Regions from separate parts of the Kitasatospora sp. NPDC034035 genome, predicted to be linked through region 1. Evidence: riboswitches for the same ligand, from Rfam matches in the RefSeq annotation. Region 1 holds a riboswitch; each other region holds the start of a gene.
What was found. A riboswitch is a leader RNA that binds a small molecule or an ion and turns the genes downstream of it on or off. The one in region 1 is predicted to bind cyclic di-AMP.
Positions count from the first base shown of each region.

Region 2: it holds a riboswitch for cyclic di-AMP, as region 1 does, so the genes downstream of both, ACZ52J_RS18400 (transglycosylase family protein) here and ACZ52J_RS17480 (glycoside hydrolase family 16 protein) in region 1, are expected to answer to the same signal.
Region 3: it holds a riboswitch for cyclic di-AMP, as region 1 does, so the genes downstream of both, ACZ52J_RS08015 (LysM peptidoglycan-binding domain-containing protein) here and ACZ52J_RS17480 (glycoside hydrolase family 16 protein) in region 1, are expected to answer to the same signal.

Region 1 covers NZ_JBVISA010000011.1:36,495-46,194, reverse strand. Annotated here, with positions in the region: gene aceB (malate synthase A) at 1-1,361, opposite strand, end outside; gene ACZ52J_RS17490 (IclR family transcriptional regulator) at 1,563-2,360, shown strand; gene ACZ52J_RS17485 (hypothetical protein) at 2,678-3,256, shown strand; gene ACZ52J_RS17480 (glycoside hydrolase family 16 protein) at 3,333-4,607, opposite strand; cyclic di-AMP (ydaO/yuaA leader) riboswitch at 4,609-4,774, opposite strand; gene ACZ52J_RS17475 (phenolic acid decarboxylase) at 5,381-5,710, shown strand; gene ACZ52J_RS17470 (alpha/beta hydrolase) at 5,778-6,920, opposite strand; gene ACZ52J_RS17465 (TetR family transcriptional regulator) at 7,219-7,839, opposite strand; gene ACZ52J_RS17460 (SDR family NAD(P)-dependent oxidoreductase) at 7,977-8,741, shown strand; gene ACZ52J_RS17455 (Pr6Pr family membrane protein) at 8,910-9,617, opposite strand.
Region 2 covers NZ_JBVISA010000011.1:252,346-262,045, forward strand. Annotated here, with positions in the region: gene ACZ52J_RS18370 (extracellular solute-binding protein) at 1-1,063, shown strand, start outside; gene ACZ52J_RS18375 (carbohydrate ABC transporter permease) at 1,249-2,250, shown strand; gene ACZ52J_RS18380 (sugar ABC transporter permease) at 2,291-3,196, shown strand; gene ACZ52J_RS18385 (glycoside hydrolase family 13 protein) at 3,262-4,977, shown strand; gene ACZ52J_RS18390 (LacI family DNA-binding transcriptional regulator) at 5,003-6,022, shown strand; gene ACZ52J_RS18395 (hypothetical protein) at 6,095-6,295, opposite strand; gene ACZ52J_RS18400 (transglycosylase family protein) at 6,517-7,815, opposite strand; cyclic di-AMP (ydaO/yuaA leader) riboswitch at 7,823-7,991, opposite strand; gene ACZ52J_RS18405 (sirohydrochlorin chelatase family protein) at 8,489-9,448, opposite strand.
Region 3 covers NZ_JBVISA010000004.1:262,025-271,724, forward strand. Annotated here, with positions in the region: gene mfd (transcription-repair coupling factor) at 1-681, shown strand, start outside; gene ACZ52J_RS07990 (hypothetical protein) at 778-1,026, opposite strand; gene ACZ52J_RS07995 (tetratricopeptide repeat protein) at 1,007-1,807, shown strand; gene ACZ52J_RS08000 (nucleoside triphosphate pyrophosphohydrolase) at 1,804-2,904, shown strand; gene ACZ52J_RS08005 (SDR family NAD(P)-dependent oxidoreductase) at 2,909-3,334, opposite strand; gene ACZ52J_RS08010 (cytochrome P450 family protein) at 3,601-5,007, shown strand; cyclic di-AMP (ydaO/yuaA leader) riboswitch at 5,259-5,426, shown strand; gene ACZ52J_RS08015 (LysM peptidoglycan-binding domain-containing protein) at 5,432-6,337, shown strand; gene eno (phosphopyruvate hydratase) at 6,594-7,880, shown strand; gene ACZ52J_RS08025 (FtsB family cell division protein) at 8,056-8,538, shown strand; partial or broken gene ACZ52J_RS08030 (DUF501 domain-containing protein) at 8,510-9,043, shown strand; gene ACZ52J_RS08035 (Ppx/GppA phosphatase family protein) at 9,196-9,700, shown strand, end outside.

The DNA.
Region 1 (9,700 bases):
GCGCCCATCCCGCGCAGCCAGGCCTCGATGTAGCGGACGCCGACCTGGACGGCGTTGTGCAGTCCCGCGTGGGTGCAGGTGCCGCCGGCGCCGGCGATGTCGAGCAGCTGGGCGGCGGTGACGGGCTCGGACGGGCCGGGGTTGTCCTTCTGGTGGGGCCGCTCGCCGAGCACCGCGTCGAAGGAGGCCCGGGCGACCGGCACCAGGTCCGGGTGGGCGACCCAGGAGCCGTCGAAGCCATTGCCGGCCTCGCGGTCCTTGTCGGCCTTGACCTTCTCGAGCGCGGCCGCGTTGACCTCGGGGTCCTTGCGGCTGGGGATGAACGCGGCCATGCCGCCGATCGCGTGGGCGCCGCGCTTGTGGCAAGTCTGCACCAACAGGCGGGTGTAGGCGGCCATGAACGGCGAGGCCATGGTGACGCTGTTGCGGTCCGGCAGGATGTAGTGCTCGCCGGCGTCGCGGAAGTTCTTGACGATCGAGAACAGGTAGTCCCAGCGCCCGGCGTTGAGGCCGGCCGCGTGGTCGCGCAGCTCGTAGAGGATCTCGTCCATCTCGAAGGCGGCGGTGATGGTCTCGATCAGGACGGTGGCGCGGATGGTGCCGTGCGGGATGCCGAGTGCGGCCTGGGCGTGGGTGAACACGTCGTTCCAGAGCCGGGCCTCGAGGTGGCTCTCGGTCTTCGGCAGGTAGAAGTACGGCCCGGAGTTGGGGTCCTCGGCGCCCTTGGCGAGCAGCCGGGCGGCGTTGTGGAAGAAGTACAGGCCGAAGTCGAGGAAGGCGCCGGCGACCGGGGTGCCGTCGACCAGCAGGTGGCTCTCGTCCAGGTGCCAGCCGCGCGGGCGGACCACGACGGTGGCGAGTTCGGCGGCGGGCTTGAGGGCGTAGGCCTTGCCGGCCGGGGTGGTGAAGTCGATCCGGCCCTCGTAGGCGTCGATCAGGTTGACCTGGCCGCTGACCACGTTCTCCCAGGTCGGGGAGGTGGCGTCCTCAAAGTCGGCGAGCCAGATCCTGGCGCCGGAGTTGAGGGCGTTGATGACCATCTTGCGGTCGGTCGGCCCGGTGATCTCGACCCGGCGGTCCTGGAGGGCGCGGGGCGCCTCGGCGACCTTCCAGTCCCCGGCGCGGATGTCGGCGGTGTCGGGGAGGAAGTCCAGCGTGCCGGCTGCCGCGATCTCGGCGCGGCGGGTCTTCCGCCTGGCCAGGAGCTCTTGCCGGCGGTCCTCGAAGGCGCGATGGAGGCCGACGACGAAGGCGACGGCCTCCGGAGTGAGCACCTCCTCCGCCCGGTGGACGCGCGGACCGGCGACAGTGACGACCGGAGCGGCGGGGGAGGTGCCGACGGGCCCCTGATCTGCAGCCATGAGCAGGACACTCCTAAGACGGTTGAGCCTGGCGAAGGGAGCTCCGGTGGGAACTTCCTCGGGAACTTCCTCGATCGTTACCCGCCTGTCGGCGAGTTCGATTCTGTAAGGTGGAGACTAGTTTCCGCGATACAGAATTTCAACGGTTTGTTGAAGAGGTCGCCGGGACTCTACTCCTCCCCGACAGCGAAGGGAACGCCGGTGGTTGCGACCCCCGACACAGCATCGACGACAGGCTCCGACCGCGCGAGCGGCGGCGTGCAGTCCGTCGAGCGCGCCTTCCAACTCCTGGAGGCGCTGGCCGACGCCGGCGGCGTGGCCACGCTCAGCGAGCTCTCCACCAGTTCCGGCCTCCCGATGCCGACCATCCACCGACTGGTTCGTACCCTCGTCCAGCAGGGCTATGTCCGCCAGGACACCGCGCGCCGCTACACCCTCGGCCCCCGGCTGATCCGCCTCGGCGAGACGGCCGGGCGGCTGCTCGGCAGCTGGGCCCGCCCCTACCTGGCCGAGCTCATGGAGGCCACCGGCGAGACCGCGAACCTGGCGGTACTGGAGGGCGGCGAGGTGGTGTACGTCGGGCAGGTGCAGTCGCGGCGCTCGATGCGGATGTTCACCGAGGTCGGGCGGCGGGTGCAGCCGCACTGCACCGGCGTCGGCAAGGCACTGCTCGCCCAGCTGCCCGAGGACGAGGCGCGCGCCGTCCTCGGCCCCAACCCGCTGCCGGCCCACACCGAGTACACGGTCACCGACCCGCAGGAGCTGCTGCACCAGCTCGCCGAGGCGCGCGAGCGCGGCTACGTGGTCGACGACCAGGAGCAGGAGATCGGCGTCCGCTGCATCGCGCTCGCCGTCCCCGGCGCGCCGACGCCCACCGCGCTCTCGGTCTCCGGGCCGGAGGCCCGCATCCGGGCCCTGGAGGAGCAGGCCGGGGCCGCCTCGCTGGTACCGGTGATGCGCCAGATCGCCGGCCGGCTGGGGCAGGTCCTCGCCCCCTGAGGGCCACCAGCCTGACGCCTCGTCAACCCCCCTTTCCGACACGGGCCGCCGGGCCGACACCGCACGTCCTCCGTTCGAGCGGACGGCGGCGGGGCGGGTCGGGATGCGCCCCGGTCGCGGCGACAGCTCGGCCACCCTGGTGCGGACGCGGCCCGCGACGGTGCGGGCGGCCGAAGCACGAGGGCACGGTGAGCGGCATGGAGCAGCAGGACGTACGGGGCGTCGTAGGAGGTGGCTCGGGATCGCACGGCAGCACTGGGTCTTGCGGTGACACGGGATCGCACGGCAGCTCGAGGGGCAGGAGGTACGGCGGGGCCGTGCTGGTCGCGGCCGTCGTGGCGGGCTGCACGGTGGCGGTGCTGGCCACCAGCCCGTCCTGGGCGCTGCGTCGGCCGGAGCCCCGTCCGGCGGTGGAGGTCGTCGCGCCGGGCGCGCCGACCGCGTCCGCCGTCCCCGAGGTGTCCACCCTGCCCGCCGTGGTCGCCGCGCCGTCCGACTCCGACCTGGAGGTGGTCCGGATCGACCCGGACCCGGCGGCGCCGCCCGGCGGCACCACGACCGTCCACGGCTTCGTCGCGAACAGGGGCCCGGACACCACCGCCTCCCCGTTCACGGTCGTGGTCACCCTGCCGAAGGGCGTCACCCCCGAGGGGCCCTACTACCCCGACAACTGCGAGGTGCTGCAGAACGGCCACCGGGTGCGCTGCGTCTTCGGGCCCGGGCTGCCGCCGCTGCGCACCGCGACCGCCCTCGTCCCGGTCCGTCTGGACCCCGACCTGCCCCTGGGAAAACTGAGCGGCGGCTGGGTCGCGGTGCGCAGCGCGGACGACCGGGACGAGAGCAACAACCGGCAGCCGTTCGACATCACGGTGGTCGAGACGGCTGCCGGTTCCTGAGCCACGTCGTCCCACCGGGCGCCGGGCGCCGGCGAGCGGCTGCCGGCTTGCGGCGACCGGTGAGACGTCCTACCGGTTAGCGGTAGACGCGGACGTAGTCGGCGGCCATGGTGATCGGAGCGGTCCCCTGCGGCGCGGGGTGGTACTGCCCCGCGCACACCGAGAGGTTGAGGATCAGGTACGCCGACCAGTTGGCGCCGACGCCCTTGCCGTCCGAGAAGACCTTGACGCCGTTGACGTACCAGTCCACCGAGTTCGCGCCGTAGTAGGTGCCGATGGTCACCCACTGGTCCTTCGCGATGGCGCTCGCGTCGGTGTAGTACTTCGGGTTGCCGGGGTTGACGTGGTTGGTCAGCTCCAGCAGGTTCGGGTTGTCGGGGTGGTACTCGAAGGAGTCGATCTCCCCGCTGCCGTTCTTCCAGGTCCACAGGGCCGGCCAGGCGCCGGTGCCCGCGGGCAGCTTGACCCGGGTCTCGGCGTAGTCGCCGGTCTTGACCTGGAAGCCCTCGCTGGAGCCCTCGGTGGTCAGGAAGCCGGTGTTCCAGGACTGCTTGCCGTTCTCCAGGGCCGGGCCGCCCGGGGCGGCGGTGAAGGTGGCGACCCCGTTGGCGACGCTGACGTTGTTCTTGTTCAGCCAGTCCAGCTTGTTGTCGTCCGGGTTGTGGTTCCCGTACTTGTACGAGGTGCTCTTGTCGCCGACCCAGCGCTGGCCCCAGGAGATCGAGCCGTTGAACTCGTCCGACCAGGTCAGCGACTTGCCGGCGACCAGGGAGGACGGCGCGGGGGCGGTCGGGCTGGCCGTGGCGCTCGGGGTCGGCGTGGGGGTCGGGGTCGGCATGGAGGTCGGCGCCGGGGTGGCGGTGGCCGTCGGGGCCGGGGTGGCGGTGGCCGAGACCACCAGCTGCTGCGAGGGCAGGTTGTGCCAGACGCCGCCGAGGTCCTGCCAGAAGCCGAACTGGGTGTACGTCCCGGCGGGCAGGGTGCGCGCGCCGCTGGTGAAGTTCACGCCGCTCGGGCAGATCTGCACGTTGGAGGCGTTGCCGGGGAAGTCGAGGTTGGTGCCGCGCGCGTCCCGCACGCCCACGCCGACGGTCTTCGCGGTGAAGCAGGCCGAGGAGTGCAGGCCGAGCGAGGCGGTGCCGGCCTTGCCCGCGACCATGGTGGCGGGGGCGAGCCGGTCCTGGGTGACGGTCGGCGCGGTGGCGGCCTGGGCACTGCTCACGGACGGCAGTCCGAACAGGCCGGCGCCGCTGATGGCGAGCGCCCCCGTGGCGGCGAAGGCGGCGTTGCGGCCGCGGCGGGAGGGGCGGGCGTGGCGCGGCGTGGCGCGCCGGACAGCAGGCTGGGGCATGAGCGGACCTCTGCGACGCCTGCGAGGTTAGCTGTCGGGTTCGGGCTGCAGTTGGCCCGGCCGCCTGTGGAACGGCTTCACCCCTAGCCACGACCCGTACGCGTGAGCGCGCGGGCCGGGCGCCGACCTTGGTTCCCCCACTCCCGTCCGCGTGGTGCTCGGTGACCCGCCGACGGGTGGACGGGACTCGGCGTCCCGGCGGCGGGGTCCGCGAGGGCGGACGACCGTTGCAGGCTAGGCAGGCTGTGCGTGAACGGACAACTCCGTCGGTCCGGTTGTCGTGCAGCTCACAGCGGTGTCAATCAACGACGCTGTGTGGCGGCCGAGTTGATCAATCCCCCGGCCCGGCCGGATGCCTGTCCTGGTTCCTGGCCGGGTGCCCGTCCGGGTGCTCGGCCGAAGGCCTGGCGGGACGGTCAGCCGAGCCAGGCGTCGACCTGGCTCTCGGCCTCCGGCGCCCAGGCCAGCTCCAGGCGGTCGAGGCCGCTCAGCAGCCGGGTGCCGCCGACCGTCGCGATGCCGGTGGTGTGGACGGGCGTGGTGGGGGTGCGTCTCGCTGGGGTGAGTCTCGCAGGGGTGCGTCTTATGGGTGGACGGTAGGACCGGAGCGCGGCGGGTGTCCATGTGCCGGTCGCACCCCCCGGCGGGCGGCGCGGTGGCGATCCGTACCGTGGCAAAGATCTGACCGACTGCACCCGGTCGGATAAATTGGAGGCCTGACATTTCCGCAGTGCACAAGAGCACCAAAGCCCGAAACGAGGAGCCGCCCCACCATGATCGCGTCCCTGCCCGCCTTCGCCGGCCGCACCTACGTCTTCCGGGCCGACAACGGCGCGGCCTTCCGCAACACCTACTCGGCCGACGGCACGCGGCTGCGCTGGGAGGGCCTCGGCGAGTCCGCGGGCCAGTGGGAGGACGTGCGGCTGCACGTCGCCGAGGTCGCACCGGAGATCTACTTCGTCAGCTGGACGGAGCAGAGCGGGATCACCGTCAGCCATGTGATGGACCTGAACAAGCTGACGGTGCGGGCCTTCTGGACCTTCGAGGGCGAGGGCGGCCGGGTCGGCCAGCTGCACACCGGTTCGCTGGAGCGGGTGGCCTGAGACCTGTGACGGCCGGACCCCCGACCCGCGGCTGGGCCCCGGGGTCCGGCCGATAAGCGGCCGGTCGTCAGGCGGTCGGGTTCGGCACCGCAAGGTGCTGGGACAGCCACTCCAGCGAGGACGGCAGCAGCGCGCTCCAGGTCTCGAAGTTGTGGCCGCCGTTCTCGAGCATGCTGTACGAGACCTTCATCGGGCTCCGCGCCGCCTCGACGAAGGCCTCGGTCTCCCGCCGGTAGTCGCCGTCGCCCTTCTTGGTGCCCGCCAGCAGCACGGACACGTTGGGCTGCGGCAGGTTCTTCAGCCGCCACATCAGGTTGGCCTCGTCGCGGCGCTGCTTGCTGCCGCCGAACAGGTCACCGGTGGTCGGGTCGTCGGCGGCGTCGTAGTAGGCCGAGAGCGCGACGGCGGTCGGGAACACGTCGGGGTGGCGCATGGCCAGCTTGAGCGCGCAGTAGCCGCCGGTCGAGTTGCCCATGAAGGCCCAGGCCTGCGGGTCGGACGAGACCCGGAAGCTGGCCTGGATCGCCGAGGGCACGTCCTTGGTGAAGTACGTGTCGGACTGCGGGCCGTTCGGGATGTCCTCGCACTCGGTGTCCTGCGGCAGCGCGGGCGAGGGGCGCATCAGGATCAGGACGGTCGGCTGCATCCGGCCTTCCTGCAGCAGCTTGAGCGCCGCGCCCGGGTAGTTGAAGCGGGTGATCAGGTTCTCGGCGATTCCTGGGAACCCGGTGCTGACGATCACGGCCGGGAACTTCCTCTGCGCGTACTCCGGCTGGAAGTACTGCGGGGGCAGGTAGACGTAGCTCTCGGTGGACAGCCAGCTGACCGCACCGTCGATCCGGACCTTGCGGATCTCGCCCGACTGGCTGGGCTCGCGGCCCACCGCACCGCCGCCCTTGACCGAGGCGTGGCCGATCGTCTCCACCAGGAGGCGACCGGAGGCGTCCGCCTTGTTGTGGATCACCACCGGGCCGGTGTCACCGGTGCCCAGCAGGTCGTCCCAACTGCTGTAGAAGGCGAAGTAGTTGTTCGCCACCAGGCCGAGCGCCGCGAGCACCGCGAACTGGGTGGCGAGCAGCGTGCCGATCCGGCCGAGCACCGCCTGCCAGGTCGTCCTGGCCATCCTGGGCCACAGCCAGACCGTGCCCCCCATCACCACGACGGCGATCAATACGGTCAGCGCCAGCACCTTGTGGCTCGTCAGACCCATGTCCTACTTGCTCCCACGCCTCGAACTCCGGACCCCTCCGCTGGGGACATCCGAGGAGGTCACCCCGGTTCCCCTGCCAGGGCGCAATGATCAACCCTAGCGCCAGCTGGGAGAACGCTGATGGCGGGCTGGGAGGTCGCGGGGAACGGCCGACGGCTTTCAACCGACAGAGTTCAGATGACAGATTTCGAAATCTGTCATCTGACATCTGAACCCTGAACCCTGTCAGCTGCTCGCCGTCACCCGCCAACCGCCGGGCGCGGCAGCCACCACGCCCCACGCCCGACGCACCCCCGGCTCAGGACACCCGCTCCCAGAGCCGCAGCCCCGCCGTGAGCTCGCGCATGCAGCGGGCGCCCAGGTCGCGCGGGGAGCCCGGGCCGACGGCGGGGGCGTCGGAGGAGGCCCACTGCTCCAGGGCCACCCGGATCGCCGCTGTCGCGGCGGCGGCGGCCAGCCGGATCTCCAGCGGATCGGTGCCCTCCGGGCAGCGGTCGGCGAGGACCGCGCGCAGCCGCACCTCCGAGTCGGCGTGGACGCGCTGCCAGGCACCTTCCAGGCTCGGGTCGCGCAGCAGGCTGCGGGTCCACTGCATCATCTCGGCACCCGCCTCGTCGGCCGGCGTCAGCGACGCGACCGCCGCGCTCTCCAGCGCCTCGCGCAGCGGCAGGTCGGCCGAGCTCTCGGCGAACCGGTCGACCCACTGCCGTCCGCCCGCCGCGAGCAGCGGGGCGACGGCATCCTCCTTGACGGAGAAGTACCGGTAGAAGGTGCGCAGCGAGATGCCTGTGGCGAGGGCGATCTCCTCGGCGGTGGTGGCCTCCGCCCCCTTTTCGGCGAAGAGCGCGGCGGCAGCGCGGGCGATCTCCAGCCGGGTGGCGTCACGGCGGCGCTGGTTCAGGGTCGGGCGTCCGGTCACGGGGTCAGCCTACGCGGATGGGTGCCATTCTGGCGCGTCATGCCGAGATGACTCATCAAGCCTCATTGGCACAACGTGCCACTTGGGCGTACCGTGCCTCTTGAGGTCGAGAGACCACGAACGAACGGAGTACCACCATGGAGCGCTTCAGCGGACGGAACGTCCTGATCACCGGCGGCGGCTCGGGCATCGGCCGGGCGACCGTGCACCGGATCCTCGCCGAGGGCGGCAAGGTCGTCGCCGTCGACGTCAACGAGGACGGCCTGAAGAAGACCCTGGACCGCGCGACCGCCGACGGCACCGCGGACCGCCTGACCATCCGGGTCCTGGACATCTCCGACGAGGCCGCCGTCGTCGCGGGCGTCGCCGAGGCGATCGCCGACCTGGGCGGCCTGGACGTCCTGGTCAACGCGGCCGGCATCCTCCGTGCCTCGCACACCCACGAGACCACCCTGGAGTTCTGGAACACGCTCCTCGCGGTGAACCTGACCGGCACCTTCCTGATGACCCGCGAGGCGCTCCCCGCACTGCTCGCCGGCGGCAAGGGCGTGGTGGTCAACTTCAGCTCCACCTCCGCGAGCTTCGCCCACCCCTACATGGCCGCGTACGCCGCGACCAAGGGCGGCATCCAGTCGTTCACCCACGCCATCGCCTCGGAGTACTCGAAGCAGGGCCTGCGCGCGGTCTGCGTCGCCCCGGGCAGCATCGACAGCGGCATGACCAACAACCCCGGCCTGCCCGCCGACGCCGACTTCAGCCTGCTCGCCAAGCTCTCCCCCGCCCTCGGCCAGGGCTTCGCGGGCCCGGGGACGGTGGCCGGCGTGATCGCCATGCTCGCCTCCGACGACGGCGCCTTCGTCACCGGCACCGAGCTCCGCATCGACGGCGGCACCCACATGTGACCGCCCGCCCCCGCCGCCCCGAACGGCGGGGCCTGTGCCGTCCCCTGTACGGCACAGGCCCCGCTTCGGCGTTTCGCCCGCTGCCGGAAGGCCTCGATGCTGCGTCGGCGGCCGTGAGGGTCCGGAGCGTCACCACGGCCGTCACCACGGGAGCGTGTTCGGCCCTCGTCAGCCCGTTCCGGCACGGGCGTGACGGCCCCTCGGGACCGCGCCGTCGCGGGCGTCGCGGTGCGCGGCGAGCGCGTTGCCCACGGCGGCGACCGCGGCGCCGACGAGGACGAAGGCCACCGCCGTCAGGAAGCAGGCCCCGGCCACCCGGCGGTAGCCACCGTGCAGGGTGGGGTCGAGGAACGGGTACGGGTACCAGTCGACGGCGTGGCCGCGCAGCAGCGCGTACACCAGGTACAGCAGCGGGAACGCCATCCAGCCGAGCACCACGACCGGGCGGACGCGCCGGGCGGGCGGGTCGATCAGCCAGTCGGCAAGCACGACGAGCGGGATCGCGCGGTGCAACACGTCGTCCGCCCACGGGATCACCAGCTGCTCCGGGTACTTCGCCAGCAGCGTGCCGTAGACCAGTCCGGTGATCACCAGGTAGAGCACGACCGCCCCGCGCACCTCGTCCGGCACCGGGCGGCGGCCGGTCAGGCCCGCCCAGCCGCCGTAGCCCAGGACGGCGACCACGGCGAGGTTGCCCAGGTTGGTGAAGTAGCTGAAGAAGTTCACCACCCCGGTGGGGTCCGTCGCCGCGCGGTAGCCGGAGAAGCAGAGGGCGACGGCGACGAGGGCCGCGACGGCGAGCCGGGCGGGTGCGAGCCACGGGTAGGTCGACGGTGCGGCGGTCGATGGTGCGGCCGCCGTCGATGGTGCGGGCATCGTCGAGTCCGCCTCTCTGGGGGCGCCCCTCCGGCAGGAGGGCTACTCGGATTCAAACCCGGGCGGGAGCAGTCGGCCACAGG
Region 2 (9,700 bases), 220 kb from region 1:
CAACGTCCCGTTCGACCAGGCGCAGAACAAGCTCCAGACCGCCATGGGGGCCAAGGGCGCTCCGGACGTGTTCCGCTCCGAGGTCGGCTGGACCGCCGCCTTCGCCAAGGCCGGCTACCTCGAGCCGCTGGACGGCTCCCCGGCCGCCGCCGACACCTCCGCCTTCCAGCCCAGCCTGATCCAGCAGGCCAAGTACGAGGGCAAGCTGTACGGCGTTCCGCTGGTGACCGACACCCTCGGCCTGCTCTACAACAAGGAGCTGTTCACCAAGGCCGGTATCACCGAGGCGCCCAAGACCTGGGACGAGCTGAAGGCCGACGCCGCCGCCGTCAAGGACAAGGCCGGCGTGGACGGCTTCTGGCTGAAGGCCGCCGACGGCTACTACGCGATGCCGTTCCTGTTCGGCGAGGGCACCGACACCGTCGACGCCGCCGGCAAGAAGATCACCGTCACCTCGCCGGAGGCCGCCAAGGCCGTCGAGACCTACAAGACGATGTTCACCTCGCCCGGCACCGCCAAGGCCGACATCACCACCGACGCCTACGCGCACATGATGGACGCCTTCAACAGCGGCAAGGTCGCGGCGATCATCCAGGGCCCCTGGGAGATCACCAACATCTACAAGGGCTCGGCCTTCGCCGACAAGGCCAACCTCGGCATCGCCGCCGTCCCCGGCGGCTCCGCGGGCAAGGCCGGCGCCCCCACCGGCGGCCACAACATCTCCGTCTACGCCGGTGCCGACAAGGCCCACAAGGCCGCCGCCGAGAAGTTCGCCGCCTTCATGACCTCGGCCGAGAGCCAGGCGTTCATCGCGCAGAAGAACTCCACCCTGCCGACCCGCTCCGACGCCTTCACTGCCGACGTCAAGGCCGACCCGGGCATCGCCGGCTTCCAGGGCATCCTGAACAGCGCCAAGCCGCGCCCCGAACTGCCCGAGTACAGCTCGCTGTTCGCCTCGCTCGGCACCAACCTGGGCAAGGCCGTCCAGGGCACCGGTACCCAGGACGCGCTGAACACCGTCGCCACCGACTACGCCAAGCTCCTGCCGGGCTTCGCCAAGTAGTCCCCGCGCCCGGCCTGCCGGCCGACGGATGACAGTGAACGAATGACAGTGAACGAATGACGGCGAACGGATAACAGCGAACAGATTTCATCATCTGTCAGTTGTCTGCTGTTCGCCGTCATTCGTCGCCCCGGCAGGCCGGGCCCGTCGGCTCCCCCGAGAATCCCCCCGAGAAGGTGCAAACGATGTCAGTCGCCGTGCAGGGCGCCACCGGCAAGGGCAACCGGGAACGCGAGCAGCGTCCGGGCCTGCTGGAACGCGTCAAGCGCTCCTACGCCAAGCACTGGTACGCCTACGCGATGATCGCCCCGGTCGTACTGGTGCTCGGCGCGCTGGTGCTCTACCCGCTCGTCGAGGGCGTCTGGCTCACCCTCACCGACGCCAACAGCCTCAACGTCGCCCGCACGATCGGCGTCAACGAGATCCCGGCCAGCTACAACTTCGTCGGCTTCCACAACTACGCCGACATCCTGTGGGGCCCCGGCTCGTACGACCGCTTCTGGTCGCACTTCGTCTGGACCATCGCCTGGACGGCGATCTGCGTCTTCCTGCACTACACCCTCGGCCTGGGCCTCGCCCTGCTGCTCAACAAGAAGCTGCGCGGGCGCGCCGCCTACCGGCTGCTGCTCATCCTGCCCTGGGCCGTGCCGACCTTCGTCACCGTCTTCTCCTGGCGCCTGATGCTCGCCGACGGCGGCGTCGTCAACGGCATCCTGTCCGCCCTGCACCTGCCCGAGCCCGGCTGGCTCACCGACCCGTGGGCGCAGAAGGCGGCCGCGATCCTGGTGAACACCTGGGCCGGTGTGCCGTTCATGATGATCTCGCTGCTCGGCGGCCTGCAGTCGATCCCGGCCGAGCTGTACGAGGCCGCCGAGATGGACGGCGCCACGCCCTGGCAGCGCTTCCGGTACGTCACCATGCCCGGGCTGCGCACCGTGTCCTCCACCGTCGTCCTGCTCGGCGTGATCTGGACGTTCAACCAGTTCAACGTCATCTTCCTGCTGTTCGGCACCGGTGTGCCCGACGCCCAGCTGCTGGTCACCTGGGCCTACCGCCTCGGCTTCGGCCAGATCCCCCGGGACTACGCGGGGTCCGCCGCGTACGGCGTGATCCTGCTGTCCATCCTGATCGTCTTCACCGCCTTCTACCGGCGCTGGCTCGCCCGCAACGAGCAGGCCAACGGCTGAGGCCCCGGACCCAGTTGACCCACGAAGGCAGGTAACCCCGATGAGCACCACCACCGAACGCCCGGCCCCCGCGGCGACTGCGGCCCCGACTGCCCGGCCGGCCAAGGTCCGCCGCCGCGGCGAGAGCAGCCCGCTGGCCCGGGCGCTGTCCCACGGCACCCTGATCGTGGCCAGCCTGATCGCGCTGTTCCCGGTCGCGTGGATCCTCTTCGTCTCGCTCGGCCCGGACAAGACCGACTACCTCCACCCCGGCCAGATCCTCGACAAGCTCACGCTGTCGAACTACCAGCACGTGCTGTCCGACACCGACTTCTTCACCTGGTTCGGCAACGCCCTGCTGGTCTCCGGCGTCACCACCGTGTTCGGCGTCCTGCTCGCCGCCACCACCGGCTACGCCGTCTCCCGGATGAAGTTCCCCGGGCACAAGCCGCTGATGTGGTCGCTGCTGGTCACCCAGATGTTCCCGATCGCGGTGCTGATCGTGCCGATGTACACGATGCTCTCCGAACTCGGCCTGCTGGACAGCTACTCCGGTCTGATCCTGGTGTACTCGACCACCACCGTGCCGTACTGCGCCTGGCTGCTGAAGGGCTACTTCGACACCATCCCGGTGGAGATCGACGAGGCCGGCCGGGTCGACGGGCTCAGCCCGTTCGGCACCTTCTGGCGGCTGGTGCTGCCGCTCGCCCGTCCGGGCCTGGCGGTCGCCGCCTTCTACTCCTTCCTCACCTACTGGGCCGAGGTGCCGTTCGCCTCGACGTTCATGCTCAGCTCCGACAAGTACACGCTGGCCGTCGGCCTGCAGACCTTCGTCAGCGAGCACGACGCCCAGTGGAACCTGATGGCCGCGACCGCGGTGCTGATCGCGATCCCGTCCGCGGCCTTCTTCTACCTGGTGCAGCGCCACCTGGTCACCGGACTGACCGCCGGTGCCTCCAAGTCGTGACGCCTGACGCGGAAAACCTCGCGCGCAAGGCTCCCCGCTCCTCCGATCCCCAAGGGATACCGTCCATGACCCAGAACCTGGCCGACACCTCCCGGCCTGCCGCCGAGACCGCTCACGAGGCGGCCACCCCGGCTCCTGTGACCGGCGTCGCGTCCAGAGACTGGTGGCGGGACGCGGTCATCTACCAGGTGTACCCGCGCAGCTTCGCCGACTCCAACGGCGACGGCATGGGCGACCTGCCCGGCATCCGCAGCCGCCTGCCCTACCTGCGGGATCTCGGCGTGGACGCCGTCTGGCTCTCCCCGTTCTACGCCTCGCCGCAGGCGGACGCCGGCTACGACGTCGCCGACTACCGCGCGGTGGACCCCATGTTCGGCACCCTGCTGGACGCCGACGCCCTCATCCGGGACGCCCACGAGCTGGGGCTGCGGATCATCACCGACCTGGTCCCCAACCACTCCTCGGACCAGCACGAGTGGTTCCAGCGCGCCCTGCGCGAGGGCCCCGGCTCGCCGCTGCGCGACCGCTACCACTTCCGCCCCGGCAAGGGCGAGAAGGGCGAACTGCCGCCCAACGACTGGGAGTCCATCTTCGGCGGCCCGGCCTGGACCCGCACCGAGAACCCGGACGGCACCCCCGGCGACTGGTACCTGCACCTGTTCGCCCCCGAGCAGCCCGACTTCAACTGGGAGAACCGGGCCGTCGCCGACGAGTTCCGCTCGATCCTGCGATTCTGGCTCGACATGGGCGTGGACGGCTTCCGCATCGACGTCGCCCACGGCCTGGTCAAGGCCCCCGGCCTGCCCGACCTCGGCGGCGCCGACCAGCTCAAGCTGCTCGGCAACGACGTCATGCCGTTCTTCGACCAGGACGGTGTGCACGAGATCTACCGCAGCTGGCGCAAGATCCTCGACGAGTACCCTGGCGAGCGGATCGGCGTCGCCGAGGCCTGGACCCCCACCGTCCAGCGCACCGCCAACTACGTCCGCCCCGACGAGCTGCACCAGGCCTTCAACTTCCAGTACCTGGGCACCGATTGGGACGCCGCCGCGCTGCGCGAGGTGATCGACGTCTCGCTCGACTCGATGCGCCCGGTCGACGCCCCCACCACCTGGGTGCTGTCCAACCACGACGTCACCCGGCACGCCACCCGCTTCGCCAACGAGCCCGGCCTCGGCACCCAGATCCGCACCGCCGGCGACCGCGAACTCGGCCTGCGCCGCGCCCGCGCCGCCACCCTGCTGATGCTCGCGCTGCCCGGCTCCGCGTACGTCTACCAGGGCGAGGAACTCGGCCTGCCGGACGTCACCGACCTGCCCGACGAGGTGCGCCAGGACCCGTCGTTCTTCCGCCAGGCCGGACAGGACGGCTACCGCGACGGCTGCCGCGTCCCGATCCCCTGGTCCGGCACCGAGGCCCCGTACGGCTTCGGACCGGTGGCCGGCGGGCCGTCCTGGCTGCCCCAGCCGGCCGCCTGGGCCGAGCTGAGCGTCGAGGCGCAGACCGGCGACCCGTCCTCCACCCTGGAGCTCTACCGCGGCGCGCTGGCCGTCCGCCGGGCGCAGGCCGACCTCGGCGCCGGCACCGAGGTCGAGTGGCTGGACGGCCCCGAGGGCACCCTCGCCTTCCGCCGCGGCTCCTTCATCTGCACCGTGAACACCACCGGCGAGCCGGTGCGGATCGCGGCCCCGGGCACACTGCTGCTCGCCTCGGTCGACCTCGTGGTGGACGGCGGCGAGACGGTGCTCGCTCCGGACAGCACCGGCTGGTGGGCGGTCTGACGTGGTTGCAATAGGCTCTGGGACCGTGACTACGGCGCGACTCTCAGACATCGCGGCACAGGCGGGGGTCAGCGAAGCCACCGTCTCCCGCGTGCTCAACGGCAAGGCGAACGTCTCCGCCGCCACCCGGCAGACGGTGCTGGCGGCGCTCGACGTGCTCGGGTACGAGCGGCCGACCCGGCTGCGCCAGCGCAGCGCCGGGCTGATCGGCCTGATCACACCGGAGTTGAGCAACCCGATCTTCCCCGCGCTGGCGCAGGTGATCGAGCAGACGCTCAGCCGGCACGGCTACACGCCGGTGCTGTGCACCCAGACTCCGGGCGGATCCACCGAGGACGAACTGGTGGAGATGCTGGTGGACCGGGGCGTGGCGGGCATCGTCTTCGTCTCCGGACTGCACGCCGACACCACGGCCGACCACGACCGCTACGCGCGGCTGTCCGGGCGCGGGGTGCCGTTCGTGCTGATCAACGGGTTCAGCGACAAGGTCGACGCGCCGTTCATCTCGCCGGACGACCGGGCCGCGATGTGGATGGCCGTCCAGCACCTGGCCGAACTCGGGCACGAGCGGATCGGGCTGGCCGTCGGGCAGCGCCGGTACGTGCCCGTGCTGCGCAAGATAGAAGGCTTCACGGCGGCGATGCGGGAGGTGCTCGGGCGCACCCAGGAGGAGGCCGAGAACCTCGTCCACCACACGCTGTTCAGCGTGGAGGGCGGACACGCGGCAGCCGGCGCGCTGCTCGACAAGGGCTGCACGGCGATCGTCTGCGGGAGCGACATGATGGCGCTCGGGGCGATCCGGGCGGTGCGCCAGCGCGGGCTGTCGGTGCCGCAGGACGTGTCGGTGGTCGGCTTCGACGACTCGCCGCTGATCGCCTTCACCGAGCCGCCGTTGACCACGATCCGCCAGCCGGTCGAGGCGATGGCCACGGCGGCGGTGGACGCGCTGCTGGAGGAGGTCAGCGGAAACGCGGCCCAGCGCGGCGAGTTCATGTTCCAGCCGGAGCTGGTGATGCGCGGGTCCACCGGGGCCTGCGCGCGCTGAGCGTCGGCCGTAGGGGCAAGGGAAGGGCCCCGGAGGGCAGTTGCTCTCCGGGGCCCTTCGGCGTGCGCCGGGTCAGCCCTCCTGGGCGGTGGGACGGTCGGCGGTGAGGCGTCGGCCGTCGGCCGCGTCGCCGGTACGGGTCTCGGTGCGGCGGCCGCGGGCCAGGTAGTCGCGCAGGACCAGTTCGACGGCGTCCTGCGGGTTCGTGGTACCGGAGAGCATCATCGCGTCGATCGCGAGGTTCGCGTCGATGGTGACGGTGACCTGGGCCATGTGACTCCTCCTCGGGTGCGGAGCAGCAGCTTGCCCGTTGGGGCGGGGTTTCACCACGGGGATACGCCGGAACCCCCGGGGAGGAGCGACCAGACTCTCCCCGGGGGTGGCGGGTGGTCAGCGTTCGGAGGACGACTGACAGCTGACAGATGTTGAAATCTGTTATCTGTTATCTGTTGTCCGTCAGTCGAAATCCGTCGGCTGTCAGCCGTTCGCCGTGCTCAGACCCGGCCGGCGAAGTCCGGGGCCCAGTTGGCGACGGTCTGCTCGCGCACGCCCGAGCTCGGGTTGGCGGCCTCGACGTACTTGCCGCCGCCGACGTAGATCGCGACGTGGTAGACGCCCGAGTCCTGGCCGTTGTTGGACCAGAACAGCAGGTCGCCCGGCTGCAGGCTGTCCAGCGAGACGTGGGTGCTGGCGGCGGCCTGGTCGGCGGCGACGCGCGGGACGGAGATGCCCGCGGCGCGCAGCGCGGCCTGGGTCAGGCCGGAGCAGTCCCAGCCGCCGTTGCCGGTGCCGCCGTAGACGTAGGCCTGGCCGACCTTGGACTCGGCGAAGGCGACCGCGGCGGCCATGCTGCCGGTGGCGGCCTGGGCCGGGGCCTGGGTCTGCGCCTGGGCGGCCGGCTGGGCGGCCGGGGTCTGGGTCTGGGCCGCCGGCTTGGCGTTCACGGCACCGCCGTTCGCGGACTGACCGGACTTCTGCGAGCGGTTGAACCAGGTGAAGTCCGAGCCGGACTTGTCCGAGGAGGCGGACTGGTCGGTGGAGGCCGACTGCTGGGCCTGGCCGCCGTCGCCGAAGGACAGGTGCTGGCCCGGGTAGATGGTGTTCGGACCGTCGGTCAGGGTGCTGCGGTTGAGGTCGTACAGCCGCTGCCAGCCGCCCTGGACGTTGTGCTTGTCGGCGATCGAGGACAGCCAGTCGCCCTCGACCACGGTGTAGTCGCCGCTCTGGGCCTGCTGCTGGTGCTTCTGCGTCCAGTTGCCGGTGGCGGAGTCGGTGGCGGCCTGGGCAGCGTCCTGGGCGGGCGCGGCCGGCTTGGCGGCCGGGGCCTGGGTCTGCGCCGGCTTGGCGGCGGGCTTGGCGACCGGGGCGGCGGGCGCGGCGGGCTTGGCGGCGGTCGAGGTGTCGACGGACGCCGGGGCGCCACCCTTGGTGAGGCCGGCCTGGACCGAGCACACCGGCCAGGCGCCGGGGCCCTGCGAGGCGAGGACCTTCTCGGCGACGGCGATCTGCTGGTCCTTGGTGGCCAGGTCGGCGCGCGCGGCGTAGGCGGTGCCGCCGAAGGCGGACCAGGTGCTCTGGGTGAACTGGAGGCCGCCGTAGAAGCCGTTGCCGGTGTTGATGCTCCAGTTGCCGGTGCTCTCGCACTGGGCGACCTTGTCCCAGGTGGCGACGGAGGCCGCGGAGGCGGTGCCGGAGACGAGGCACGGGACGGTGAGGCCGACGCCCGCGACGCCGATGGCGGCGATCACGCGGCGGGTGCGGCTGGACAGACGGGTGCCGTTGGTGGGCAGCATGAAGACGCGGTCCTCTCCCACGCCTGCGAGGTGAGCTGTCGGATTCGGGCTGGAGTTGCCCGGCCGCGCGTGAGCGCGGCTTCACCCCTAGCCCTGGACGTTCCGGGGAACGGTCCGGGGCGACTTACCTGTGGGTCCCCCGCTCCTGCCGTGGTGCGTTTTCGCGCTTCCAGGACATCCGACGGCAGGACTCGGCGTTGCGGATGAACTGGGTCCGTGTGGCCACGAACGGGGAGCACGTTAAGCAGACTTAAGTTCAAACTGCAAATAGCTGTGACGCGCATCACGGTTTAGTGGGAACTGCCAAAATGTCAGGTAATCATGATCGTAAATGATCGTTTTTCGGCAATGCTGTTGCGGATGCCCACAACTGTCTTCGCCTCAGGAGTGACGTGACGGTGTGTTGAAGCGCGAAGCGGCGCGCCGTCCGAGCCAGGGGGGTGGCCGCGATTCGAGCGCCGGAGAGTGCGCTCACCATTTCCTTGCAAATGGCGCCAGAACGGACATTCCCTTCATTGCTCGCTTAACTCCTGTAACTCCCGTACGGCACAGGAAAGCAGCAGGAGGGGCAGCAGGAGAGGCAACAGGAGGGGCAACGAGAGAGGCAAAGCGAAGGGCCCGGAACGCAAGCCGTTCCGGGCCCTGTGTGCGCGCCGACCGGCGCGTGGTGTCCTTACTGTCCGGCAGGCGCCTCGGCGGCCGCGTGAGCGCGCCGGGCGCCCTCCACGACCCCCTCGGCCTCGGCGGCGGCCGCCGCCTCCGCCTCGGCCTGCGCCAGCTCCTCCGGGGACGGCGTGGGCAGCGCGGCCAGGTAGGTGGAGGCGATCAGCTGGCCGACGGTCGGGTACGCGCCCAGCGGCGCCGCCGACGGGCAGCCGGTCTCCTCGGCGGCCGTGGCGAGCAGCTCGGAGTCGGCCTCCGGCCCGATCACCAGCGGGGCCAGCGCCGGGCGCTGCGAGCCGGACTCCTTGAGGTGGTTGACGGCCGCGGCCACCGAGCCGGGCACGTCGAGCGCGGCGGCGACGACCGGGACGGCCAGTCGGGCGGCCAGCAGTACGCCGGTGATGCCGGCTGCGGCGGCGGCGTCCTCGCCGCCGACGGTGGTCAGGACCACGCCGTCCGCGGCGGTCGCGATGGCGAACAGCCGGGCCCGGTCGGCGCGGGCCAGCCCCGCCTCGGAGAGTCGCACGTGCACGGCCTCGGCGAGCAGCGGGTGCGGGCCCAGCGCGTCGGTGACCGGCGCGCCGTACTCGGCGGCGAGCGCGTGGAGTTCGGCCAGGAAACCGTGCGGACCGGGCACCAGCGGCACCAGGACGGGCGTCGGCAGCCCGGCCTCGGCGGCCATGGCCAGGAGCTCGGCGACGGTGCGGTCCTCGCCGCCGGCGCCCTCGGCGTAGTCGCCGGGGAGGTAGCCGACCGCGGCCTGGACGCCGTTCTGCTCGCTGCGGACGATGGAGAGCAGCTCCTCGACGACCGAGCGGGACTCGGGCCCGGCGGTCGCGGGCACGGCGAGCACCAGGGCCGGCGCGTTGGCCGGGATCGCGGGGCGCTCGGGACGACGGTGGCGCCCCCGCGCACGGGAGCCTGGAGTGCGGACGGGCAGTGGCGCGCCCGGAATGGCTGCGGTGCTCATGCCGGAGATCGTAGGACATCGGCCCGTCCGGCCTGCAGTCGGCTGCCGTACGGGTTTGGCGCGGTCGCGGTGCGGACCCGGTGTGGCCGCCGTGCCGGTACGGGTGGTTTGCCCACAATCCGGACATTCCTCACCCAACCCCCGTGCGAGCACGGGCCATTGCTTTGACGTGCCCCACGTGGTGCGGCGTTGCGACTGTGGTGCGTGAGATGTCTCACAGTCCGGAGGTCGTCTGACGGAGGGTCACGGTGG
Region 3 (9,700 bases), on a different contig from region 1:
ACCATCGCCCAGCACACCGAGATGGGTGCCGGCATGTACGTCGCGATGAAGGACCTGGAGATCCGCGGCGCCGGCAACCTGCTCGGCGGCGAGCAGTCCGGGCACATCGCGGGCGTCGGCTTCGACCTCTACATGCGGATGGTCGGCGAGGCGGTGGCCGAGTTCCGCGAGTCGCTGGCGGGCGGCGGGGAGCCGGAGGAGGAGCCGCTGGAGGTGAAGATCGAGCTGCCGGTCGACGCGCACGTGCCGCACGACTACGCGCCCGGCGAGCGGCTGCGGCTGCAGGCGTACCGCTCGATCGCGGCGGTCAACTCGGAGGACGACATCACGCACGTCCGGGACGAACTGGTGGACCGCTACGGCAAGTTGCCCGAGGCGGTGGAGAACCTGCTGATGGTCGCGGCGCTGCGGCTGTACGCCCGCCGGTGCGGCATCTCGGACATCACCCTGCAGGGCTCCAATGTCCGCTTCGGGCCGGTGGAGCTGCGGGAGTCCCAGCAGCTGCGGCTGAACCGGCTCTACCCGCGCAGCCAGGTCAAGGCGGCGGCCCAGCAGCTGCTGGTGCCGCGACCGAGCACCGGGCGGATCGGCGGCAAGCCGCTGGTCGGCCGGGAACTGCTCAGCTGGTGCAGCGAGTTCCTGTCGGCCATGTTCGACGACCTGGCGGGGGCGAAGAAGTAGCGCCTGCCGGGCGATGGTTCACGGCGGTCTCGGGTTTCGGCCCGGGGCCGCCGTTCTGTGTGCGGGCCTCGGCGGCGACGGCTGTGAACAGGGCTGTCAGCCGAGCTTCCACTGGCCGGTCTGCGGGGCGAAGCCGCTGTCGAGGCCGAACTGGGCCTTGTCGAGCTTGGCGTCCTTCGGCACCTCGAAGGTGACGAAGCCGAGAGCGTTCTCGCCGGGGGCGATGTTCGCGGCCGCCGCCGCTGCCCCGGCCGCGCCACCGGTCCGCTCGGAGCCCCGCCCCTTCCTGCGGACGCCCGTCCCGGCCGTCCCGCCCGCATCCGTCGTGCCGCCCGCCCCCGCCACTCCGCCGCCGTCGTTCCCCGACCTGGGTGCCCAGTGCGCCCGCCTCTCCGACCTCGTGGACGCCGGCCGCCACACCGAGGTCCTCGGCCTCGCGGCCGGCCTGCTGCCCCGTGCCGAGGCCGAACTCGGCGGCGCCGCACCCCTGGTGCGCACCATCCGCACCATCTACGCCCGCACCCTCCTCCACGAGGGCCACCCCCAGCAGGCCCTCCCCGAGTACCGCCGCCTCGCCGCCACCGCCGACGGCGGCCCGCACGGCCCCCAAGGCCTCGACCACCGCTACCGCGCCGCCATCTGCCTCGAACACCTCGGCCACGGCGCCGACGCCCTCGCCGAGTATCAGGCTCTTCTCACCGCCCACACCGCCCGCCTCGAATCCGGCCTCGACGGCGACCTGGAGCGCGCCTACGACCTCCGCGAACGCATCGGCCTCCACCTCGCCGCCACCGGCGCCCCCCAGAACGCCCGGCAGTGGCTGCTCCCCCTCCTCCTCGACCGCGAACGTCGCGACGGCCCCCACCACCCCACCGTCCGCCGCCTCCGCCAGTCCCTCTCCACCCTCCACCCCCAGCACCCCGCCCCCTGGCCCCCAGCCACCCCCAGCCACCCCGGCGTCGGCTGGGGAGTGGGAAGTCGGCGGGTCCGACTTCCTGTGCGGGGGATGATCGGCGGTCTCGGGAGCAGGACATCGATGTCCGGGATGTGGTGGGGCAGGGTGTGGTGCGGCGGGTGGGGTGAGGGCCGCCGGGGGTGGGGGTGGGCGGGTAGGTTCGAGGTGTGACGACGAATGTTCCCGGCGCCAAGTTGATTCTGCTGACCACGACCCACCGGGTGGCTCCCGGGTTGCTGGCGTGGCCGGCGTGGGAGGCGTTGCGGTCGGCGGGGCGGGTGCTGGTGGCGGACGAGGGGCATCCGCAGGTGGCGGCGGTGCGGCAGGCCGGGGTGGCGGTGGAGGTGGTGGCGGCCGGGTCGGCGCCCGCGCTGGCGCGGCTGCTGACCGGGCAGCCCGCCGGGGCCGGGGCGACGGTGTGGCTGGGCAGCCCGGACGGGGATCCGGGGCTGACGGACGCGCTGGCGCGGCTGGCGGTGGAGCGGGCCGGTGAGGTGCCGGAGATCGAGGTGCTGCCGGGCTCGTACGACCTGCCGGGGGCGCGGCTGCTGGACCTGGTGACGGTGATGGACCGGCTCCGCTCGCCGGGCGGTTGCCCGTGGGACGCCGAGCAGACGCACGAGAGTCTGGTGAAGTACCTGGTCGAGGAGGCGTACGAGCTGGTCGAGGCGATCGAGGAGGGGGACCGGGGGACGCTGCGCGAGGAACTGGGTGACGTGCTGCTCCAGGTGTTCTTCCATTCCCGGATCGCCGAGGAGCACCCGACCGATCCGTTCACCGTCGACGACGTGGCGGGCGACATCGTCGAGAAGCTGATGTACCGGCATCCGCACGTGTTCGGGGATGTCGAGGCCGAGGGCGCCGCCGAGGTGGAGGCGAACTGGGAGCAGCTGAAGGCCGCGGAGAAGGCGGACCGCGAGTCGGTGCTGGACGGTGTGCCGGCCGGGCTGCCCGCGCTGGCGTACGCGGCGAAGCTGGTGTCCCGGGTGCGCCGGGCGGGCGTCCGCACCGTGCCGGACGAGCCGTACGAGCTGCCGGCCGAGCTGACCGCGGAGTCGGCGGGCCGACTGCTGCTCGCGGTGGCGCAGCGGGCGCACGACGCCGGGGTGGACGTGGACGCGGCGCTGCGCTCGGCCGCGCGCGGTTACCGGGACGCGGTACGCGCGGCCGAGGGCCTCAAGCCTGGTGGAGAACCCATCGGAGAACCGGCCGGAGAACCGGGCGGAGAGCCTGGTGGAGAGCCCGACCGGGAGCCGGACGGGGAGTAGGCGCTCAGGCCGCCGTGGCGGTGCTCTCCATCGGGCGCCGCTGCGGCGGGACGAGTTCCCCGATGGCCTCGCCGACGAGGACGACGAGTTCGGCGAGGCGTTCCAGGTCGAGGTGGTCGGGCAGGTCGGCGAGGGAGACGATCCGCTCGCCGTCGGGGCCGGCGACGGCGAAGAGGTCGATCGGTCCGAGGTGCTTCTCCGCGGTGTCGACGAGGGCGGCGACGTCGCTGGGGCGGCGGATGTCGCCGGAGACGCCGACGACGGGGCAGCCCGGCCGGTCGAGTTCGGCGGCGAGGTCCTCGGCGATGCCGACGTGCTGGTCGGCGATCAGCATTCCGGCGGCGCCGGCCGCGGCGAACCGGCGGGCGAGGCCGGCGCCCGACCCGCCGTCGAGTACCGCGATGACGACGACTGACCCGCTGACCCGCATGGTCTGCTCCTCCCTGTGGGCGACACCGCACCGGCGCCCACGCGTACTGCGGAGGATCGTAGGCAGGTCCTGACCCTCCGCAACAGGGATTACCCCTCAGGTGACCAGGCTCACGCCCGGCGTCCGGCCAAGAGCTTTCCAAGAGCTGTCCACGGACCGTCCACGGGTCGTCCACGGAGCGTTGGCGCGCCCGTCGCACGCCGTTGACGCGGGGGTCGCGAGCCGTTGAGGAAGGGGGGCGCGCACCCACCGGATACGGTCGACCCATGCCAGCTCAGCCCGACTCCGCCCGGCCCGCCGCCGCGCCGTCCGACGACCCCGCCCAGCCCGCCGCCGCGCAGCCGGCCGCCGCGCCGTCCGACGATCCCGAGCAGCCCGACGCCGCCGCTCCGCAGCTGTTCACCTGGGAGTTCGCCACCGATCCGTACCCCGCCTACGCCTGGCTGCGCGAGCACGCCCCGGTGCACCGCACCAAGCTGCCGAGCGGTGTCGAGGCCTGGCTGGTGACCAGGTATGCGGACGCCCGGCAGGCGCTCGCGGACAGCCGGCTGTCGAAGAACCCGGCGCACCACAGTGAGCAGGCGCACCGCACCGGCCGGGTGGGCATCCCGGGGGAGCGGCAGGCGGACCTGATGACGCACCTGCTGAACATCGACCCGCCGGACCACACGCGGCTGCGCCGACTGGTGTCGAAGGCGTTCACCCCGCGCCGGGTGGCCGAGTTCGAGCCGCGGGTGCAGCAGCTCACGGACCGGCTGATCGACGGCTTCGCGCAGCGCGGTTCGGCGGACCTCATCCACGAGTTCGCCTTCCCGCTCCCCATCTACGCGATCTGCGACCTGCTGGGCGTGCCGGCCGAGGACCAGGACGACTTCCGCGACTGGGCCGGCATGATGATCCGCCACGGCGGCGGCCAACGCGGCGGCGTGGGGCGAGCGGTGAAGCGGATGCGGGCGTACCTGCTGGAGCTGATCCACCGCAAGCGGGCGGACCTCGGGGACGACCTGATCTCGGGTCTGATCCGGGCGAGCGACCACGGCGAGCACCTGACCGAGAACGAGGCCGCGGCAATGGCCTTCATCCTCCTCTTCGCCGGTTTCGAGACGACCGTGAACCTCATCGGCAACGGGATGTACGCGCTGCTGCGCAATCCGGGGCAGCGCCGGTCGCTGCAGGAGTCGGTGGCGCGCGGGGAGCACGCGCTGCTGGAGACGGGGATCGAGGAACTCCTGCGCTACGACGGGCCGGTGGAGATGGCGACCTGGCGGTTCGCGACGCGGCCGCTGACCATCGGCGGGGTGGACATCCCGGTCGGTGACCCGGTGCTGGTGGTGCTGGCCGCCGCGGACCGCGATCCGGCCCGGTTCGCGGACGAGAACACCCTGGACCTGGCCCGGACTGACAATCCCCACCTGGGGTTCGGGCACGGCATCCACTACTGCATCGGCGCCCCGCTGGCCCGCCTGGAAGGGCGTGCCGCCCTGGCCACACTGCTTTCCCGGCTGCCCGATCTGCGGCTCGCGGAAAGCCCGGAGAATCTGCGCTGGCGCGGCGGTCTGATCATGCGTGGACTGCGGGAACTTCCGGTCGAATTCAGTCCGGAGAGTCGCTCCCCGCATACGCCCCTGCATACGCCTCCGCATACGCCCCCGACACCCCTTATGCGCCCCTGACAAACTGACACAAGATGACGAAACGCCGGGCGACACGCTGACGGAACGTCGCCCGGGGTCTTCCGGTTCAGGTGTGAACGCCCATCAATCCGGACATAGCGGCGCCGTTGGTAGGCGATCGGGCACGCGCCGTAATTTCTGTGTGATATCGGTGATATGAGCTTGTGATTGGTCTGAGGATCTGTCTACTCTCCCTGGAGTTCGCAGCTGCGGACCTCGTGCGCGGAACGCCGAATCCTGCCCGCCGCGTCACGGGAAACCGACCAGAACCCTGGGCAGGGGCGGGGGAACCAGGTTTGTTGCCGTTTCCCACGGCTTGGGGTGAAGCCGCCTGAGCGGAATCGTTTCCGCGTACGGCGGCCGGGCCACCTCCCGGTCCGAACCCGACAGCTCACCTCGCAGGCGTGCGGAGAGGGACCTCTTCATGCTGTTCGTTGGAACCGGTCGTCACCGCCGTCGTACCCAGACCGAGAAGGCCATTGCCGTCGCCGGTGTGGCCGGCGTCGGACTCGCGATGCCGCTCCTCACCGCCACCGGCGCCTCCGCCGCACCGGCCTCCGCCTGGGACTCCGTCGCCCAGTGCGAGAGCGGCGGCAACTGGAGCATCAACACCGGCAACGGCTTCTACGGCGGCCTGCAGTTCACCTCCGGCACCTGGAAGGCGTACGGCGGCACCGCGTACGCGCCGCAGGCCAACCAGGCCAGCCGGGCGCAGCAGATCTCGGTCGCCGAGAAGGTGCTCGCCTCGCAGGGCCCGGGCGCCTGGCCGGTCTGCTCGAAGAAGGCGGGCCTGAGCAAGGGCGGTGCCCCGGCCGCGGTCGACACCTCCTCGGACGCCAAGCCGCAGTCCGCCCCCGCGCAGCAGGCCCAGAAGCCCGCCGCCAAGCCGGCTCAGAACCCGGCCGCCCAGAAGCCCGCCGCGCAGAAGCCTGCCCAGAAGCCGGTGCAGCAGGCCGCCCCGCAGCAGCAGGCGCAGCCGCAGGCCCACGGCCTCTCCGGCCAGGGCGGTTGGGACGCGGACGCGAAGGTGTACTGGTACCAGAACAACGGCGCCTGGTACTGGACCAGCCACCAGAGCGTCTACCAGCAGTACGCGGGCCACGCCGCCGCGCAGCAGTACGCCCCGCAGGCCGCGCAGCAGCAGTACGCGCCGCAGGCCGCTCCGGCGTCCGGCCACGACTACACCGTCCGCGACGGTGACACCCTGTCGACCATCGCCGCCGCGCAGGGCGTGTCCGGCGGCTGGCACGCGCTGTACGAGCAGAACCACGGGACCGTCGGCGGCGACCCGAACCTGATCCTGCCCGGCCAGGTGCTGCACCTCGGCTGAGCCGACGCGTGAAGGCCGACGCGCGAAGGGGGTTGGGCCCGCCGGCCCCCTTCGTCCGCATTCGCCCGCTTCAGTGGGACAAGCTGGGACAAGCAGGTGAACTACTGGTGGGTAGCGGGGCCACACGCTGAGACGAGACCGAGGCGGACGTGGCCCCGGGAGCCTGGGCGGCTAGGCTCTGGTCCGTAACGACTCCGCAATCGTCCTGCTGACAGCACCACCGTCAGCCGGACCTGCTTCCGCAAGGAGATGCCTCGTGCCGTCCATCGATGTCGTCGTAGCCCGTGAGATCCTCGACTCGCGCGGCAACCCCACGGTCGAGGTCGAGGTCGGCCTCGACGACGGCAGCACGGGTCGTGCCGCTGTCCCGTCGGGTGCCTCCACCGGCGCCTTCGAGGCGCTGGAGCTGCGCGACGGTGACAAGAACCGCTACTTCGGCAAGGGCGTGGAGAAGGCCGTCCTGGCCGTCATCGAGCAGATCGGCCCGGAGCTGGTCGGCTACGACGCCACCGAGCAGCGCCTGATCGACCAGGCCATGCTGGACCTGGACGCCACCCCGGACAAGTCCTCGCTCGGCGCCAACGCCATCCTGGGCGTCTCGCTGGCCGTCGCCCACGCCGCCTCCGAGGCCAGCGACCTGCCGCTGTTCCGCTACCTGGGCGGCCCGAACGCGCACGTCCTGCCGGTCCCGATGATGAACATCCTCAACGGCGGCTCGCACGCGGACTCCAACGTCGACATCCAGGAGTTCATGATCGCTCCGATCGGCGCGGAGTCCTTCTCCGAGGCCGTCCGCTGGGGCGTCGAGGTCTACCACACCCTCAAGGGCGTGCTGAAGGAGCGTGGCCTGTCCACCGGCCTCGGCGACGAGGGCGGCTTCGCGCCGAACCTGGACAGCAACCGCGAGGCCCTGGACCTGATCACCGAGGCCATCCAGAAGGCCGGCTACGTGCCCGGCCGTGACGTCGCGCTGGCCCTGGACGTCGCCGCCTCCGAGTTCTACGAGGACGGCGCCTACCAGTTCGAGGGCAAGGCGCTCACCTCCACCGAGCTCATCGAGTACTACGCCGACCTGGTCGCGTCGTACCCGCTGGTCTCCATCGAGGACCCGCTGGACGAGTCGGACTGGGACGGCTGGAAGGCCATGACCGTCAAGCTGGGCGACAAGGTCCAGCTGGTCGGCGACGACCTGTTCGTCACCAACCCGGCCCGCCTGGCCAGGGGCATCGAGACCGGCACCGCCAACGCGCTGCTGGTGAAGGTGAACCAGATCGGCTCGCTGACCGAGACCCTGGACGCCGTCGAGCTGGCCCAGCGCAACGGCTACCGCTGCATGATGTCGCACCGCTCCGGCGAGACCGAGGACGTCACCATCGCCGACCTGGCCGTCGCCACCAACTGCGGTCAGATCAAGACCGGTGCCCCGGCCCGCTCCGAGCGCGTCGCCAAGTACAACCAGCTGCTGCGCATCGAGGAGATCCTCGACGACGCCGCCGAGTACGCCGGCCGCGGCGCCTTCCCGCGCTTCCGCTCCGCGGAGTAACAAACACAGTCGCTCCGCGGAGTGACGAGCGCAGTCGCTCCGCACACCAGTGAGCACGAGGGCTGCTGAGCGCCAGCCTGACCGGTGCCCCGCCTTTCACCCCGTAGGGTGGACGGCGGGGCACCGTCGCGACCAGGAGGGGATACGGGAGATGGCAGGCTGGAGGATCCCGGGCTTGGCGGCCCGGCCTCGGTTCACGAGCCGGGCGACCGTCCTCGTCCTGGTGCTCTGCTCGCTGGTGGCGATCCTCGCCTACCCGACGCGGCAGTTCATCTCCCAGCGCGCCGAGATCTCCGCCCAGCGGGCGAAGGCCGACCACGCGCGCCAGCAGGTCGAGCAGCTGCGCCGGGACAAGGCCCGCTGGCAGGACCCGGAGTTCGTCAAGGCGCAGGCGCGCGCCCGGCTGCACTACGCGGTGCCGGGGGAGACCCCGTACATCGCGGTGGACCCGGCGGGCCAGGCCTCGGCCAAGCCCTCCTCGTCCGCCGCCGGCGCCCCCGCCACCGGTGTGGCGGCCGGTCAGGCGATGGCCGCCAAGCCCTGGTACACCAGCATCTGGGACTCGGTCGACGCCGCCGACGCCGCCGCACCCGCCCCCGCCACCCCCCTTCCGCTCCCACCGTCCTCCGTTGGAGACACCTCCCCCCATGACCACTGAGAACCACCCCACCGTCTCCGACGCCGACGTCGCGGCCATCGCCGCCCAGCTCGGCCGGGTGCCGCGCGGCCTGCGCGGCGTGGCGCACCGCTGCCCCTGCGGCAACCCGGACGTCGTGGAGACGGCCCCCCGCCTGCCGGACGGCACGCCGTTCCCGACGCTGTACTACCTGACCTGCCCCAAGGCCGCCTCGCTGATCGGCACCCTGGAGGCGGACGGCGTGATGAAGGACCAGAGCGCCCGGCTCGCCGAGGACCCGGAGCTGGCCGCCGCCTACCAGAAGGCGCACGAGGACTACATCGCCCGGCGGGACGCGATCGAGGTGCTGGAGGGCTTCCCGAGCGCCGGCGGCATGCCGGACCGGGTGAAGTGCCTGCACGTGCTCGTCGGCCACTCGCTGGCGGCCGGCGAGGGCGTCAACCCGCTCGGAGACGAGGCGATCGGCATGCTGGAGGACTGGTGGGCCAAGGGCCCGTGCGTCTCCCCGGCCGAGGTCCAGGCCGCCGGTGAGCGGGTCGCCCGCAACCGCGCCAAGGAGCAGGACCACGAGGCCGTGATCGCCGCCAAGCAGCAGAAGACCGCCGAGCGCGCCGCCAAGAAGCGTGCCGCGGATGACGTCGCGCCGGACGCCGAGGGGCAGCAGGAGTCGCAGTGACCATGACCCGCGTGGCCGCGATCGACTGCGGCACCAACTCGATCCGGCTGCTGGTCGCCGACCTGGACCCGGAGACCGGTGAGATCACCGACCTCGACCGCCGGATGATGGTCAACCGGCTGGGCCAGGGCGTGGACCAGACGGGCCGGTTGCACCCGGACGCGCTGGCCCGCACCTTCGCGGCCTGCCGGGAGTACCAGGAGATCATCTCGGGCTTCGGCGTCGGCCCGGAGCGGGTCCGCTTCGTCGCCACCAGCGCCTCCCGGGACGCCGAGAACAGCGACGAGTACGTCAAGGGCGTGCGCGACATCCTGGGCGTCGAGCCCGAGGTGGTGAGCGGCGAGGAGGAGGCGCGACTCTCCTTCCTGGGCGCCACCAAGGAGCTGACCGGCGACCAGTTCCCGGCCCCGTACCTGGTGTTCGACCTCGGCGGCGGCTCGACCGAGTTCGTGCTCGGGACGGACGACGTGCAGGCGGCGCGCTCGGTGGACATCGGCTGCGTGCGGC